4 regions of the Methylobacterium sp. AC433 genome follow, and region 1 is predicted to be linked to each of the others. Evidence: predicted binding sites of a transcription regulator. Region 1 holds the regulator's gene; each other region holds the start of a gene.
What was found. The regulator LexA, encoded in region 1, represses DNA repair genes until DNA is damaged. The targets are predictions, from matches to a motif close to TGTTCNNNNTGTGTTCNG.
Positions count from the first base shown of each region.

Region 2: ruvC (crossover junction endodeoxyribonuclease RuvC) is a predicted target of LexA. The motif match lies at 1,571-1,588, and genes of this name have one in related genera.
Region 3: dnaE (DNA polymerase III subunit alpha) is a predicted target of LexA. The motif match lies at 1,938-1,955, and genes of this name have one in related genera.
Region 4: AC0IWM_RS09880 (ImuA family protein) is a predicted target of LexA. The motif match lies at 1,630-1,647, and genes of this name have one in related genera.

Region 1 is NZ_CEEDBN010000013.1:91,109-94,755, reverse strand. It holds gene AC0IWM_RS17520 (ComEC/Rec2 family competence protein) at 1-1,026, shown strand, start outside; gene lexA (transcriptional repressor LexA) at 1,020-1,772, opposite strand; gene AC0IWM_RS17510 (DUF937 domain-containing protein) at 2,009-2,794, opposite strand; gene sfsA (DNA/RNA nuclease SfsA) at 2,960-3,647, shown strand, end outside.
Region 2 is NZ_CEEDBN010000002.1:27,541-31,187, reverse strand. It holds gene AC0IWM_RS03655 (YceI family protein) at 1-105, shown strand, start outside; gene AC0IWM_RS03650 (hypothetical protein) at 89-859, opposite strand; gene ruvC (crossover junction endodeoxyribonuclease RuvC) at 945-1,511, opposite strand; gene AC0IWM_RS03640 (hypothetical protein) at 1,937-2,254, shown strand; gene AC0IWM_RS03635 (methyl-accepting chemotaxis protein) at 2,294-3,647, shown strand, end outside.
Region 3 is NZ_CEEDBN010000002.1:93,724-97,370, reverse strand. It holds gene dnaE (DNA polymerase III subunit alpha) at 1-1,701, opposite strand, end outside; gene AC0IWM_RS03965 (ABC transporter ATP-binding protein) at 2,111-2,836, opposite strand; gene AC0IWM_RS03960 (lipoprotein-releasing ABC transporter permease subunit) at 2,850-3,647, opposite strand, start outside.
Region 4 is NZ_CEEDBN010000005.1:68,193-71,839, forward strand. It holds gene AC0IWM_RS09875 (Y-family DNA polymerase) at 1-862, opposite strand, end outside; gene AC0IWM_RS09880 (ImuA family protein) at 780-1,604, opposite strand; gene AC0IWM_RS09885 (collagen-like protein) at 1,837-2,748, shown strand; gene AC0IWM_RS09890 (molecular chaperone DjiA) at 2,907-3,632, shown strand; gene AC0IWM_RS09895 (N-acetylmuramoyl-L-alanine amidase) at 3,629-3,647, shown strand, end outside.

The DNA.
Region 1 (3,647 bases):
GATGGGATCGGCCTGCTGCCCCGCGCTTTCGCTCTGCTGACCACGGCGATCGTCGGCACCCTGGCGACGACCCTCGTCGCACAGATCGCCACGGCTCCCTTCGCGACCTATCATTTCCAGACGATCCAGCCCTTCGGGCTGGTGGGGAATGCGCTCACCCTGCCGCTGGTCTCCCTGGCCGTGATGCCGTCGGCCGTCCTCGGCATCCTCGCCTATCCGTTTGCCCTGGATCAGCCGGTCTGGTGGGCGATGGGCCTCGCTGTGCGAGGGATGCTGACGATCTCCACCTGGATCGCGGGCTTCGGGCACGCGGTCGTGGTGATTCCGGCGTTCGGGGCGGGTGCTCTCGGTCTCATGGCATCCGCGCTGATCGTCCTGACCCTCCCGGCCTCGTCGTTGCGCTGGCTCGGCCTGCTTCCGGCGGCAATCGGCATCGCCTGCGCGGCCACTCCGGATCGCCACGACATCTACATCGATCGCGAGGGGGCGGGTGCGGCGATCCGGGACCGCAGCGGGCGGCTCGCCACTCTGGGGCGGCCACCCTCCTTCGTCCTCGGGCAATGGCTGAAGGCGGATGGCGACGGCCGCAAGGTGGAAGACGTCCCAGCGTTTCAGGGGGCGCGCTGCGATCGCCTCGGCTGCACCTTGATCACGCCAGACGGCCGCGCGCTCGCGCTGACCACCGACAAGCGCGCGCTCGGGGAGGATTGCGCCAGGGCCGAGATCCTGATTTCCCGGCAATCCGCCCCTCCAGGCTGTGCCGCGCCGATCATCGTCGACCGGAATTTCCTGCAGTCACACGGCGCGACGTCGATTCGCCTCGCCCGCGATGGCCCGGTACGCGCGACGGCCAAACGTTTTGGTGACCTCGTCCCCTGGCGCGCGAATTCGTCACGAAAACCAACGGAAGCGGCACCGGCCCCATCGGACCTGTTCAGCCCGCCGACGCCGCGAGCGGCGCCGGACCGAACTGGCGATCCGTCGGATTCGTCCGGTGACGAACCGGACGGCGAGAGCCTTCAGTAGCGACGAACGAGGCTGACCAGGCGCCCCTGGATCTGGACCCGGTCCGGACCGAGCACGCGGGTCTCGTAGGCCGGGTTCGCGGCTTCCAGGGCGATGGATGAACCGCGCCGACGCAGGCGCTTCAGGGTCGCCTCCTCGTCGTCGATGAGCGCCACGATGATGTCGCCGGTATTCGCGGTGTCCTGTTTACGGATGACCACGAGGTCCCCGTCGAGGATTCCCGCTTCGATCATCGAGTCGCCGCGCACCTCCAGGGCGTAATGTTCGCCGCCGGCGAGGAAGTCCGGCGACATCGTCACCGAGTGACTCTGCTCCTGGATGGCCGAGATCGGCGTGCCGGCCGCGATCCGGCCCATCACCGGGATGGTCACCGCCCGGCCGCTCTCGTCAGTGGCCTGCGTCGTCGGCAGGCGGGACACCGAGGCACCCGCCGGCAAGCCCTTGCCCTTGCCACCTTCGACCACGCTAGGCGTGAAGCGGCGCACCTCGGGAGCCGGAGCGGCGCGGGACGCGCCCGCGTTCCCGCCCAGGCTCTCCGGCATCCGGATCACCTCGATGGCGCGCGCCCGATTCGGCAGCCGGCGCAGAAAGCCGCGCTCCTCGAGGGCCGTGATCAGGCGGTGGATACCCGATTTCGACTTCAGATCGAGGGCGTCCTTCATCTCGTCGAAGGACGGAGGAACGCCGCTCTCGCGCATCCGAAGCTGGATGAACTGGAGCAGGTCCAGCTGCTTACGCGTCAACATGCGGGACACTCTTCGTTAGCGCCACGAAGCGCGGCGGATGGCACCAGAAACAAACCACGAACACATTAAACGTTCCGTAAGTGTTCTGCAAGGGTTCCTGTCAAGAGCCCTCGAGGTGCCGGGGATGGCCGGAACCGCGCCGTGGGCAGATCCCTTCACGGATGCCCGTTGCCGCGGACGCGTCGGGGCCCTGGCCCGATCGGGAGCGGCCTGTCGCGGACGACGGTGTGGTGGCGCTACGACGTCCGGGTCCGTCCGCTGCGGGGCTTGGCACCGGGGGCCTCGCCCCCCGCCTCGGTGGAAACGCGGGGATCCTGCCAGAAGGTGTCGAACAGGCGCTGCATGGCGCGCGCGTTTTCCTGCTGCACCTCCAGGCCGGTCTGGAACATCTGCTGCATCACGTCGAAGGGGGCGTCCGCAGCAGTCTTGTCCGGTGCATCGGCCCCTGGCCGTGACGGGGCCGTGAGCCGGGGCGGCGTCGGGCGCGCCCGCGCCTGAGGCGGCGAGGGCGCGGGACTCGCGGCGGAGGCACCCGATTTCAGGAACGCCTCCATCATCTCCGACCAGGCGTTGGGGGGGAAGCCGAAGGGATTCGCCTCGGCGCGCGAGGCCGGCGCAGGCGCAGGCGCCTGGTTGATCATGACGTGGACGATCCCCGCCACCACCATACCGGCCATGACCGGCAGCATCTGCTTCAGGGCCGGCATCGCGACGCCGCTGACGGTCGCCGCCTGCTGCAGCACCGCCTGGCTGAGATGTGGCGAGCCGAACAACTGCTTGACCAGCATGTCCATCTGCGGCGTCGCGCTCGGTGCCATGGGGGCAGTCGGCCCCACGAGGTTGAACAGGTGGGCGAAGCCGGTGGGATCGTGAGCGACGTTGCGCTGCAGGCCCATGGTCAGCGCCGGCATCAGAGCCTCCATCGCACGCAGGCCCTGTTCCGGCGACAGGCCGAACTGCCGTCCGAATCCCTGCGCATTGGCGCCCGCCTGCGCCTGGAGAATGTCGAACAGATTGAACATGGCGGCCTCGCGGACGAACAGCGGCTTTCCCGGCTAACGACCCGGGGCGCGCCCCGCGAATTCTGTCGCATCCGGGTAGCACTGACCAGCCCAGGCGCCTCAGGACTGCCCGATTCCGCGCCGACGGGAGCCCGCATCAACCTATTTCTTGCCCCGGATCCGCCGATGCGCTTCTCCGCGCCCCTGATCGAGGCGCGCCTCGTGCGTCGCTACAAGCGCTTCCTGGCCGACATGGAACTAGGCGACGGCTCCCTGGTCACCGCCCACTGCCCCAATCCCGGGGCGATGCTGGGCCTCGCGGTTCCGGGCGCGCGCGCACTCGTGTCCGAGACCCGGAGCCCGACGCGCAAGCTGGCTTTCTCCTGGGAACTGGTGGAGGCGGACCTGCCCGGCGGGCGGCAATGGGTGGGCGTCAACACGATGCGGCCGAACGCCCTGGTGGCGGAAGCCTTCGCGGACGGCAGCCTGCCGGTGCTCGGCGGCTACACCGTCCTGCGCCCGGAAGTCCGCTACGCGCAGGCCAGCCGCGTCGACTTCCTCGCCACGGGCGAGGAAGTGCCGCCATGCCACGTCGAGGTGAAGAACTGCCACCTGATGCGCCGGGCCGGCCTCGCGGAGTTCCCGGATTGCGTCGCCGCTCGCAGCGCCCGGCACATGGCGGACCTGGCTGCGGTTGTGGAGGCCGGGGGCCGCGCGATGGTCGTCATCGTGGTGCAGATGTGGGCCGACCGCTTCGACGTGGCCCGGGACCTCGACCCAGTCTTCGACCGGGCGTTCCAGGCCGCACGGGCCGCTGGCGTCGCCGTGCACGCCCATCGCTGCCGCATCGGCCCCGGCGGGATCACCATCGCCG
Region 2 (3,647 bases), on a different contig from region 1:
CGCGCGGTGATCAGGCGCTCGGATTTCGGCATCAGCGCCTTCCTGCCGCTCCTGGGCGACGACGTGTCCCTGCGCATCGAGGGCGAGTTCAAGGCCGCGGAGTGAGGGCGCCCGCCCCCGTCCGCAGCCGCCGGTAGATCTCGGCGAGCAGGGCGGTCACCAGGACGAGCAGGGCCATGTCGATGAGGCCGGAGGCGAGGATCCGGACCGCCAGGACGAACGCGGGCAGGTCGGCGCCGGCCCGCTCGGGCGCGTGCAGCATGCGGTCGACGAGGCCGAGGGGCAGGATCGTCGCGATCAGGATCAGGCCGATGCGCGCGGCCGATCCGCGCGTCATCGCGAACACCGCGCGCAGGGTCGCGTCGGGCGCGCCCAGCGCCAGGGCGGGCGCCAGCATGCTGGTCCGGATCTGCAGGAGCAGCAGGGCGATCCAGGCCGAGAAGCCGACGATCAGCCGGCCCGGCCCGAGCATGTCCGACGAGAGCGCGCGGTCGAGCAGTCCGCTGACCAGGAGCCAGAAAAGTTCGAGGGCGAGGAAGTCCCGGAACGGGCCGGCCCGGCCCTCGGCGACCGCGCGCACGGAGCCGCCCGCATCGAGGATGAGCCGGAACATCGCCATCCAGTAGGGCGCGAGCAGGATCGTGCAGGCGCAATCGACGAGGAAGACGTCGTCCTGGAAGCGGGCGGGGGCCGTCGGATCGCCCATCAGCGTATGGGCCGCTTCCTTGGCCAGGACGACGACGAAGGCCACGGTCGTGGCCGAGCCGAGGGCGCGGACTGACCGGAGCCCGGAGGCCCCGCCATCGCGCAGCGTGTCGCCGATCGGCAGAGTCGGGCGCATCGCCCCTTGGTCGGCCATTCCCCTCGCTCTCCGCCCGGTTCGCCCGCGTGTTCCGCCGGGAGGCACTGCACGGGCGGGCCGGGAGAGTCCAGGCCCGGCCCGGTCAGCCCCGGGCCAGGGCCGCCGCGATGCGGGCCGCCGCCAGGCTGCTCGTCCCGGGCACGGGGACGTGCTCGCGCTTCAGGGCATGGGCGCCGCGATGGCTGTTGTGGGTGATGGCGATGGCCAGCGCATCCGCGGCGTCGGCGACCTTGAACTCGGCCTTGGGCAGCAGGAACTTCACCATGGCCTGGATCTGGACCTTCTCGGCGTGTCCCGACCCCGCGACCGTCTTCTTGATCAGGTTGGCCGAGTACTCGAACACCGGCATGCCGGCGAGCGCCGGGACCAGCAGCGCCACCGCGCGGGCATGGCCGAGCTTCAGCGTGGCCTGCGCGTCCTTGTTGACGAAGGTCTCCTCGACCGAGACCTCGTCCGGCCGGAACGCCTCGACGATGCGGGTGATGCCCTCGTAGAGCTCACGCAGGCGCAGGGCGAGCGGCAGGTCCCCGTCCGAGGTGACGACGCCGCAATCGACGTAGGCGAGCTTGGTGCCCGTGGCCGTGACGACGCCCCAGCCGGTGCGCCGCAGGCCCGGATCGATGCCGAGGATGCGGACGGGAACGCTCATGCGGACACGATCATGGATGGCGCGGCTCCGGGCGCGAACATCGCGCCGTTCCGAGCGTTAGGGACATACCGTGAACGGAGCGTTATGCCAATCCGCGCTGCCGCGGCGGTTCCGGCAGGCCCGCCCGTCGCGCCTCGAGCTCTTTCCGATCAGCAGCCGAAAATGACGATCGCAGGATGAGCCAAGTCTAACCCGGCGGATCTCGACCGACGCATCGAAAGCGTTCCGGTCTCGCCCCCGAAATCGCCGGCCGGCATCGATCGATCCGCCGCAGCGAACCTTGTGAGAACCGGCCGAGGCATTGTTCGCGGAGCACGAGTCTCGCACAGGGACCGGTGCGCCGCCGACGAAGACGGCCCGTAACCGCTTCTTAGAAGATCCTATCGTATTAACACAGGACAGATTCCCTGCGGATTGCAGTCCTCGTGTCAGACCTCGCGCCCTCCCCTCGCCTGAACCGGCTCCTCGGTGGCTTCGCGGCGATCGCGACCCTGGTGCTGCCGGTCGGCGTGATGGCGGTTCCGATGTCGGAGACCGTGGCGGTGATCGCCCCTCCCGGCCGGGACGCCGCCGCCATCGTGGCGCGGGCGGGCGGCACCATCCTGCGCCTCGGCGGCTGGAGCAACGTCCTCGTGGTTCGGGCCGGATCGTCCGATCTGGTCGCCCGGCTCTATGCCTCCGGGGCCTGGCTCGTCGTCGACGCCCGGTTCGCGACGGCCTGCACGCCCGCTTCCCGGACCTGAACCCCGCAACCAGACTTCCGCAACGGACACGGCCCGGCGATGACGAACCTCGACACCCTTCGGCAGACCTTCGGCCGATTTCTCATCGCCTTCCTCTGGCTGCACCTGCCGATCATCGGGCTCGGCGCCTGGCTCGTCGGCAATGGGCTGACGGTGCCCCTGGTGATCGCAGGGCTGCTGGCAGGATTCAGCACCCTGGCCTGGCGGCGCGCGCCGACCGGCCTGACGACGCGGCTGGTCAGCAGCCTGTCGCTCATCGGCATGGCGGCGATCCTGCTCTCCGCGCTGGCGGGGCATCCGTGGCAGATCGACCTGCACATGTACTTCTTCGCCTGCATGGCGGTGGTCGTCGCGTGGTGCGACTGGACCATCCTGGTGGCCTGCGCCGCGGCCGTCGCCGGCCACCATCTCGCCCTCAACATCGCGATGCCGGCGCTGATCTTCCCCGGCGGGCCCCGAAGCGCGGATCTCGCGCGCGTGGTACTCCATGCCGTCATCCTGGTTCTCGAGACGGGCGTGCTGGCCTGGGTCGCCCGCACCATCACGACCGCCTTCGCGGCGCAGGTCGCGTCCGAGGGCGCCATCCGGGTGCAGGTGGAGCGGATGCAGGCCCTGGAATCGGAGACCGCCCTGGCGCGGGCGGGGGCCGATGCGCAGCGGCGGGCGGCGATGCAGCAGACCGCCCAGTACTTCGAATCGGCCGTGGGCGGCATCCTCGGCCGGGTCACGCAGGCCGCGGCGGCGATGCAGGCGACCGCACGGTCCATGACGGGGACGGCGGAGGGCACGGCGGGCCGGGCCGGATCCGTGGCCGGCGCCGCCGAGATGGCCGCGCGGAACGTGGACCGGGTGGCCGGCGCCGCCGAGGAGCTCGGCGCCTCGGTCCAGGAGATCGGCCGCCAGGTCGCGGAATCCGCGCGGATGGCGCAGGGCGCGGTGGGCCAGGCGGACGCCACCGGCCAGCTGGTTCACGCCCTGAGCACGGGGGCGGCCCGGATCGGCGACGTCGTCGGGATGATCTCCGGCATCGCCGGCCAGACCAACCTCCTGGCGCTCAACGCCACCATCGAGGCGGCCCGGGCCGGCGAGGCGGGCCGCGGCTTCGCCGTGGTCGCGGCGGAGGTGAAGGAACTCGCCAACCAGACCGCGCGGGCCACCGAGGAGATCACGGGGCAGATCAACGCGATCCAGGGCACGACCCGCGAGGCGGTCACGGCCATCGAGGCGATCGCCGCGCAGATCCGGACCATGAGCCTGACCGCGGACGCCATCGCGGCGGCGGTGGACCAGCAGGGATCGGCGACCCGAGAGATCATCCGCAACGTGGCCGAGGCCGCGACCGGTACGGGAGCGATCACGGCCACCATCGGCGGCGTCGCGCAATCGGCCGGGG
Region 3 (3,647 bases), on a different contig from region 1:
CCGCATGCCGGTCTTCGGATCGCGGTAGAGCGGCACCAGCTGCTCCAGCGGTCGGTCGCCGATGACGACGCCGGCGGCGTGGGTCGAGGCGTGCCGGTGCAGGCCCTCGAGCTTCTTCGAGATCTCCATGAGGCGGGCGACGATCGGCTCCTCCTCGATCGCCTGCTGCAGCTTCGGCTCGCCCTCGATGGCCTGGACCAGGGTGACGGGGTTGGCCGGGTTCTGCGGTACGAGCTTGGTAAGCTTGTCGACCTGCCCGTAGGGCATCTCCAGGACGCGGCCGACGTCGCGCAGCACGCCGCGGGCCAGCAGGGTGCCGAAGGTGATGATCTGCGCCACCTGCCGCTCGCCGTAGCGCTGCTGCACGTACTGGATCACGCGCTCGCGGCCCTCGACGCAGAAGTCGATGTCGAAATCCGGCATCGAGACGCGCTCGGGGTTGAGGAAGCGCTCGAAGAGCAGGCCGAAGCGGAGCGGGTCGAGATCGGTGATGAGGAGCGACCAGGCCACCAGGGAGCCGGCGCCGGAGCCGCGGCCCGGACCCACCGGGATGTCGTGGTCCTTGGCCCACTTGATGAAGTCCGACACGATCAGGAAGTAGCCGGGAAACTTCATGCCCACGATGACGTCGAGCTCGAAGGCGAGGCGGTCGCGGTAGACCTGCTCGGACATGCCCGGCGCGGTGCCGTGCTGGGCGAGGCGCAGTTCGAGGCCGGCCTCCGCCTGCCGGCGCAGCTCCGCCGGCTCGTCGAGGGGCGGCGCCGCCGCGACGGCGGGAACGGCCTCGGGCGCGGCGGCGTCGAGGGCGGCGACGACGCCGAAATTCGGCAGGATCGGCTTGCGGGTGCGCACGCGGTAGGCGCAGCGCATGGCGATCTCGACGGTGGCGTTCAGGGCGTCCGGCAGGTCGGCGAAGAGCGCGGCCATCTCGGCCCGGGTCTTGAAGCCGTGGCGCGGGGTCAGCCTGCGGCGGCGGTCGTCCGAGACGAGGCGGCCATCCGCGATGGCCAGCAGCGCGTCGTGGGCGTCGTAGTCGCCCTCGCGGGCGAAGAACGGCTCGTTGGCCGCCACCACCGAGAGGCCGTGGCCGTCGGCGAGCCGCAGCAATTCCCGCTCGACCACGCGCTCGTCGGCGAGGCCGTGGCGCAGGATCTCCACGTAGAGGGTGTCCTCGCCGAAGGCCGCGCGCAGCTGCGCCAGGCGGCCGGCGGCGAGCTCGGCCCGGCCCATCCTGAGGGCGCTGTCGAGGGGTCCCGTGGAGCCGCCGGTCAGGGCGATCAGGCCGGCGCTCGACTCGGCGAGCGCCTGGACGGTGACCCGGGGCGCGTCGCCCAGAGCGACGTCGAAATAGGCCCGGCTCGCCAGCCGCAGCAGGTTGCCGTAGCCGGTCTCGTCCTGGGCCAGCAGCACGACGTTGGCGCAGGACGCCTGTGCCTGCCCGATGCGCGCCATCGGGTCGGGCGCCTCGAAGGCCACGGTGAGCTGGAGGCCGGGGATCGGCTGGATGCCAGCGCCGGCGGCCTTCTCGGAGAATTCCAGCGCGCCGAACAGGTTGTTGGTGTCGGTGAGCGCCAGCGCCGGCTGCCGGTCGGCCAGGGCGGCCTTCACGATGTCGCCGACCTTCAGGGCCCCTTCGAGCAGGGAGAACGACGAATGGACGTGGAGGTGGACGTAAGCCGGGTCTTTGAGGATGCGCGCCATCCCTGCACCAGAGCGCCTCGCCGTGAAGGAATCCATGCCGGACCGCCGGCCGCCCGCGGTTTGGCTGTGGAGAGTTCCGGTCTGTGCCCGGACCGCAACGCTATCGCAAGGGCGCCAATGCGACAGCCCAGGCGGCGATGGACACCGCCAGGAGCCCGAAGGCCATGAACTCGACCGCACCCGTCAGGATCATCCGCTTGAACATGGGCCTCGCCTTTCGTTGACGTCCCGAGTTTTGTTCTTGTTTTGTTCTATGTAAAGCGAAAGTCTTCGAGCTTCTGAATCGTAGTTAAGGCTTGGTCAATATCGTCGACTTGGCCCAGGATCACAGATCGGCCCAGAACGCTCAAACAAGGCGTCGGACTCTCGATCACCAGAGATCGTCCGCGTGGAGCGCCCATCCGCCCCGTCAGGGCAGTTGCTCGATCAGCCCGTCCCGGATCGTCACCCGCCGGTCCATGCGGGCGGCCAGATCCATGTTGTGGGTGGCCACGAGGGCGGCGAGGCCGGAGGCGCGCACCAGCGAGACCAAGATGCCGAAGACGTGGGCGGCGGTGTGCGGGTCGAGATTGCCGGTGGGCTCGTCGGCGAGCAGCAGGCGGGGTCCGTTGGCCACCGCGCGGGCGATGGCGACGCGCTGCTGCTCGCCGCCCGAGAGCTCGGCCGGACGGTGCAGGAGGCGCTCCTTCAGGCCGAGGAAGCCGAGGAGCTCGCTCGCCCGCGCCCGCGCCTCGCGCTGCGAGAGCCCGCGGATGAGCTGCGGCATGACCACGTTCTCCAGGGCCGAGAACTCCGGCAGGAGATGGTGGAACTGGTAGACGAAGCCCATCTCCTCGCGGCGCAGGCGGGTGCGCTCGGCATCCACCATCGCGGCGGTCGGGCTGCCGCCCACGTAGATCTCGCCGCCATCGGGCCGCTCCAGCAGGCCGGCGAGGTGCAGGAGCGTGCTCTTGCCGGCGCCCGAGGGCGCCACCAGGGCGACGAGTTCGCCCGGCCAGATCGCGAAATCCGCCCGACGCAGGATCTCGAGGGCGCCGGCCCCTTCGCCGGCCCCTTGCGCGTAGCGCCGCTCCACCTTGGCGAAGAACAGGGCCGGGACCGGCTGCGCGCCGGGCGCCTCGGCTTTCGTGGTCATGGATGTTCGGGCCTCAGCCGTAGCGCAGGGCCTGCACCGGATCGAGCCGGGCGGCGCGCCACGAGGGATACAGCGTCGCGATCAGCGACAGGGCGATGGAGGTGACGACCACCACGGTGATCTCGTTGGCGTTCATCTCGGCCGGGATCTCGGCGAGGAAACGCACGGTGGGGTCCCAGGCGGAGGGGAACAGCACCCGCTGGATGCCCTTGATGTTCATCGTGATCAGGATGCCGAGCGCCAGGCCGCTCAGGGTGCCGACCACGCCGATCAGCGCGCCGTTGATCAGGAACACCCGCATGATGGTGCCGGGCGTCGCCCCCATGGTGCGCAGGATGGCGATGTCGCTCGACTTGTCGCGCACCAGCAGGATCAGCCCCGAGATGATGTTCAGGGTCGCCACCACGACGATCAGGCTGAGGATCAGGAACATCACGTTCCGCTCCACCTCCAGGGCGCCGAAGAAGGTTCGGTTGCGCTGGCGCCAGTCGGTGAGGAGAACCGGTCGCTCGGCCGCCATCTCGAGGTCGGGCCGCATCGCGCCCACCGCCTCGGCATTGTCGAGGTAGATCTCGATCAGGCTGACATCGGCGTCCCGGTTGAAGAAGGCCTGGGACTCGGTGAGCGGCATGAACACGAAGGTCGAGTCGAACTCGGTCATGCCGATCTCGAAGATCGCCTTGATGGTGTAGCCCTTGGTGCGCGGCGCCGTGCCGAAGGGGGTCGAGGCGCCCTTCGGCGTCAGCAGGTTGATCTGGTCGCCGGCCTGGACGCCGAGGGATTCGGCCAGGCGCCGGCCGATGGCGACGCC
Region 4 (3,647 bases), on a different contig from region 1:
GCCGCAAAGCCCGGGCGCCGAGGCCGGCCGCCTCCAGCCGCGGGGCCAATCCCTCCATCAGGCGCATGGCCGTGGCGACGATGGTCTCCGGCCGGCCGATCGGTTCGAGGAAGCCGCGCACGGCCTCGAAGTCGCGCGGGTCCTCCGCCGGGACGAGGGGCTCCGGACGGTGGCCGAGGGCTTGGTCGAGGCGCAGCAGCAGGATCTTGCCGAAGCGCCGGGCCAGGGGCGCGCGGGGCGCGGCGGCAAGGTCGCCGATCCGGCGCAGGCCGAGGCGGGCCAGGGCCTGCGCCGTGCCGGGATCGAGGCGCAGGGCCGCGACCGGCAGGGCCCGCAGGGCCTCCCCGTTGCATCCGGGCGCCACGAGGCCGCCCCCGCCGTGGCGCGCCAGGGCGAAGGCGCAGGCGGGCGTGTCGGCCAGCGCGATCCGCGCCGGGATCGCGCCCTCGGACAATCGCCGGGCGAGATCCGCTTGCAGCGGCGCCTCGCCGCCGAACAGGTGGCTCGCCCCGGCGATGTCGAGGAAGAATCCATCCCCGCCCTCCGCCGGGCCGTAGGGCGCGACGACCGGGGTGTAGCGCTTGGCCCAGAGGCAGAGCCGGTGCAGGGCGGCTTCATCCGCTTCCGGGTCGGCAGGATGGACGGAAACGGGCGTGCCGATCCGCGCGCGGGCCCGGGCCAGGGTCTCGCCGGGTTCGAGGCCGAGGGCGCGGGCGGCGGCGTCCACCGCGAGCAGGCGCAGGCCGTTGGCCTCCATCGCGGCCACGACCACGGGGCCGTCATCCCGAGCGCTGGACCCGTGCGCCCGCCTCAGCCGCGTGACCGGCCAATGCTCCAGCCAGACCGAAACGATGCGCGGCATGATCCCACTCCAGAAGCCAGTGTCCGGTCCGCCCATTGCGGCTTCGGTCGAGGGTCACCTGCCAGCACGGCCGCTCGATGCAGCCGAAGCGGTCGCGCAGGGCCTTGCCGGCGGCGATCCGCCAGCGGGTCGCGGCCACGTTGGGGCTCTCCGCCTCCGGTGGCCGCAGGACGAGGAGGAGGAGGTCGGTCCGCCCGGCCGCGAGGTGAAGCCGGCGGCTCTGGGTCAGGGGCAGGGCGGCGTCGACGAGGCCCGCCACGGCGGCCAGCCCCTGCGCGCGCAGGGATTCCTCCAGGGCGCGATAGGCGTCGCCGTCGCTGGCGACCTCGAACAGCAGCAGCCGTCCGGGGTCGAGGCCGAGACCGGCCAGACCATGCCCATAGGGGAGGGGATGGCCCTGTCCCGCCACCAGCAGGGCTTCGCCGCGCACCCGGGCGAGGTGGCGCGCCACCAGGGCGAGGGCGAAGCCGAGGGCCGCCGGCTCGTCCCCCGCCTGGGCCGGGGCGATCTCGTGCAACTGCCCGAGGGCGAGGCCGCCCTGTGCGAGGCGCGAATCGATGTCGTGGATGCCCAGCGGAAGGGCGCCCCGGAGGACCGGGGCATCGCCGCGGCCGGCCACCAGGTCGCGCAGGGCCGCGAGGTCCAAGGGGCCTACATCGGGAGAAGGCGCCTCCACGCCCGGTCGATCCGACGGCTGGGTCTCGATCTCCGCATCGGGAGGATCTTCAGGGCTCTGTCTCATCAGCTCCGCTCCATTCCGCTACGCTAAGAACAGAACAGGAACATACTCAATCGGTTTCCAGGGGCTCCTGAGATTTCACCTGTGTTCAAGGACTTGGCCTGTGGAAGGCTGTGGATGCCTGTGGACGGCAGGGGCCGGGGCGGTGGCTCCGTCACCCTTGACCCTGTGGCGACGGCAGGGCAGCACTCCCCACCTGCCGCGCAAGCAGACGCGGATCAGCCGGGAGAACTCCATGCGTCTCGCTCGTGCCCTCGTGGTCCTGTCGGGCCTGATCACCGTCGCGGTAGGGTTCCCCGCTGCGGCGCAGCCGGCGGCCCAGCCCAGGGGCGAGGCACCCAAGGCGGCGGCACCGAAGGGACGCGGGCCGCAGGCCGCGTCGCAGCCGATCCAAGTCTACGATGCCCGCTTCGAGAACGGCGACCTGCGCATCTCCGGCAGCGTGCGCAAGCCCGGCACCGTGGTGGTGCTCGACGAGGACATCTCGATCATCGCCGACAGCCGGGGCCGCTTCGTCTTCCGCCTGCCCTACGTGCCCACCAACTGCATCGCCACGCTGAAGGCGGGCGAGGACGAGCGCGAGGCGGTGATCGCCAATTGCGGCCCTGCCGGCCAGCCCGGTCCGAAGGGCGAGACCGGGCAGAAGGGCGACACCGGCGACAAGGGCGAGACCGGCCCCGCCGGGCCGCAGGGCGTCGCCGGCCTGCCCGGTCCTCAGGGACCGAAAGGTGACACCGGGGCCAGAGGCGAGCCCGGCCCGAAGGGCGAGACGGGCGCCCGAGGCGAGCCCGGCCCCAAGGGTGAAGCGGGACTCAAGGGTGAGGCCGGCCCCAAGGGCGACGCCGGTCCGAAAGGCGAGCCCGGCCCGCGGGGGCCGGCCGGCGAGCGTGGACCGGCGGGCGCCAGGGGCGAGGCCGGTCAGGCCGCCCTCGCGGCGGCCGCGCCCGCATCCCCGTTCCGGGTGGTGCGCCAGGACACCTGCCCGGCCTCGGGCTGCGCCATCACCTGCGAGGGCAGCGAGATCCTCGCCTCGGCCCTGTGCCTGAAGGGGGGCAGCGCCATCGTGACGGCGGGCGCCGACGGAACCTTGAGCGCGGCCTGTCCCGCCGAGAGCCAGGGTCTCGTCGGCCTCTGCGCCCGGCGCTGAGGGGCCGAGGCGACCCGAGCGATCGCCCCTCGCCGAAACGGAGCCGTCCGGTGTAAGGACGCGCTTCGTTTCGTGCCGAAGCCGATCCCACCCTTGTCGATACCGCCCATGCCGCCTGTCCCCTCCTGCACCGTTCCCAGCGTCCGCGGGGCCTCGCGATGAGCGCGGGCATCTGGGGCAAGCTCGGAGGGGCCGGCCTAGGCCTCGCCATCGGCGGTCCCCTCGGCGGCCTCGTCGGCGGCGTGGCCGGGCACTTCCTGGTCGACCGCGAGGGCGCGCTGTTCGGCGCCACGCCGCGCGACGTGGTCTTCACCACCGGCCTCGTGGCGCTCGCCGCCAAGATGGCCAAGTCCGACGGCGTGGTGACGCCGGCGGAGGTCGAGGCCTTCGCCAAGGTGGTGCAGGTGGACGCGCGCGCCCGGCCCGGCGTGCAGCGCCTGTTCGACCTCGCCAAGGGCACCGCGAACGGCTTCGAGGCCTATGCCCGGCAACTGGCCAACACCTTCCACGACGAGCCGGCCCTGCTGGAGGACGTGCTCGACGGCCTGTTCCACATCGCCAAGGCCGATGGCGCCATCCACGAGGCGGAGGAGCGCTACCTGCGCGCCGTGGCGGAGACCTTCGGCTACGACGAGGCCGCGTTCCGCCGCATCGCCGCCCGGCACGTCCGCCTCTCCGACGATCCCTACCTCGTGCTCGGCCTCGATCACGACGTCGACGATGCCGGGCTGAAGGCCGCCCACCGGGCCCTGGTGCGGGAGAACCATCCCGACCGGGCCATCGCGCGCGGCCTGCCGCCGGAGGCGGTGGCCATCGCCACCCGCCGGCTCGCGGCCATCAACGCCGCCTATGACCGGATCAGCACCGAGCGGGGCCTCACGTGAAACCGACGCCCGAGA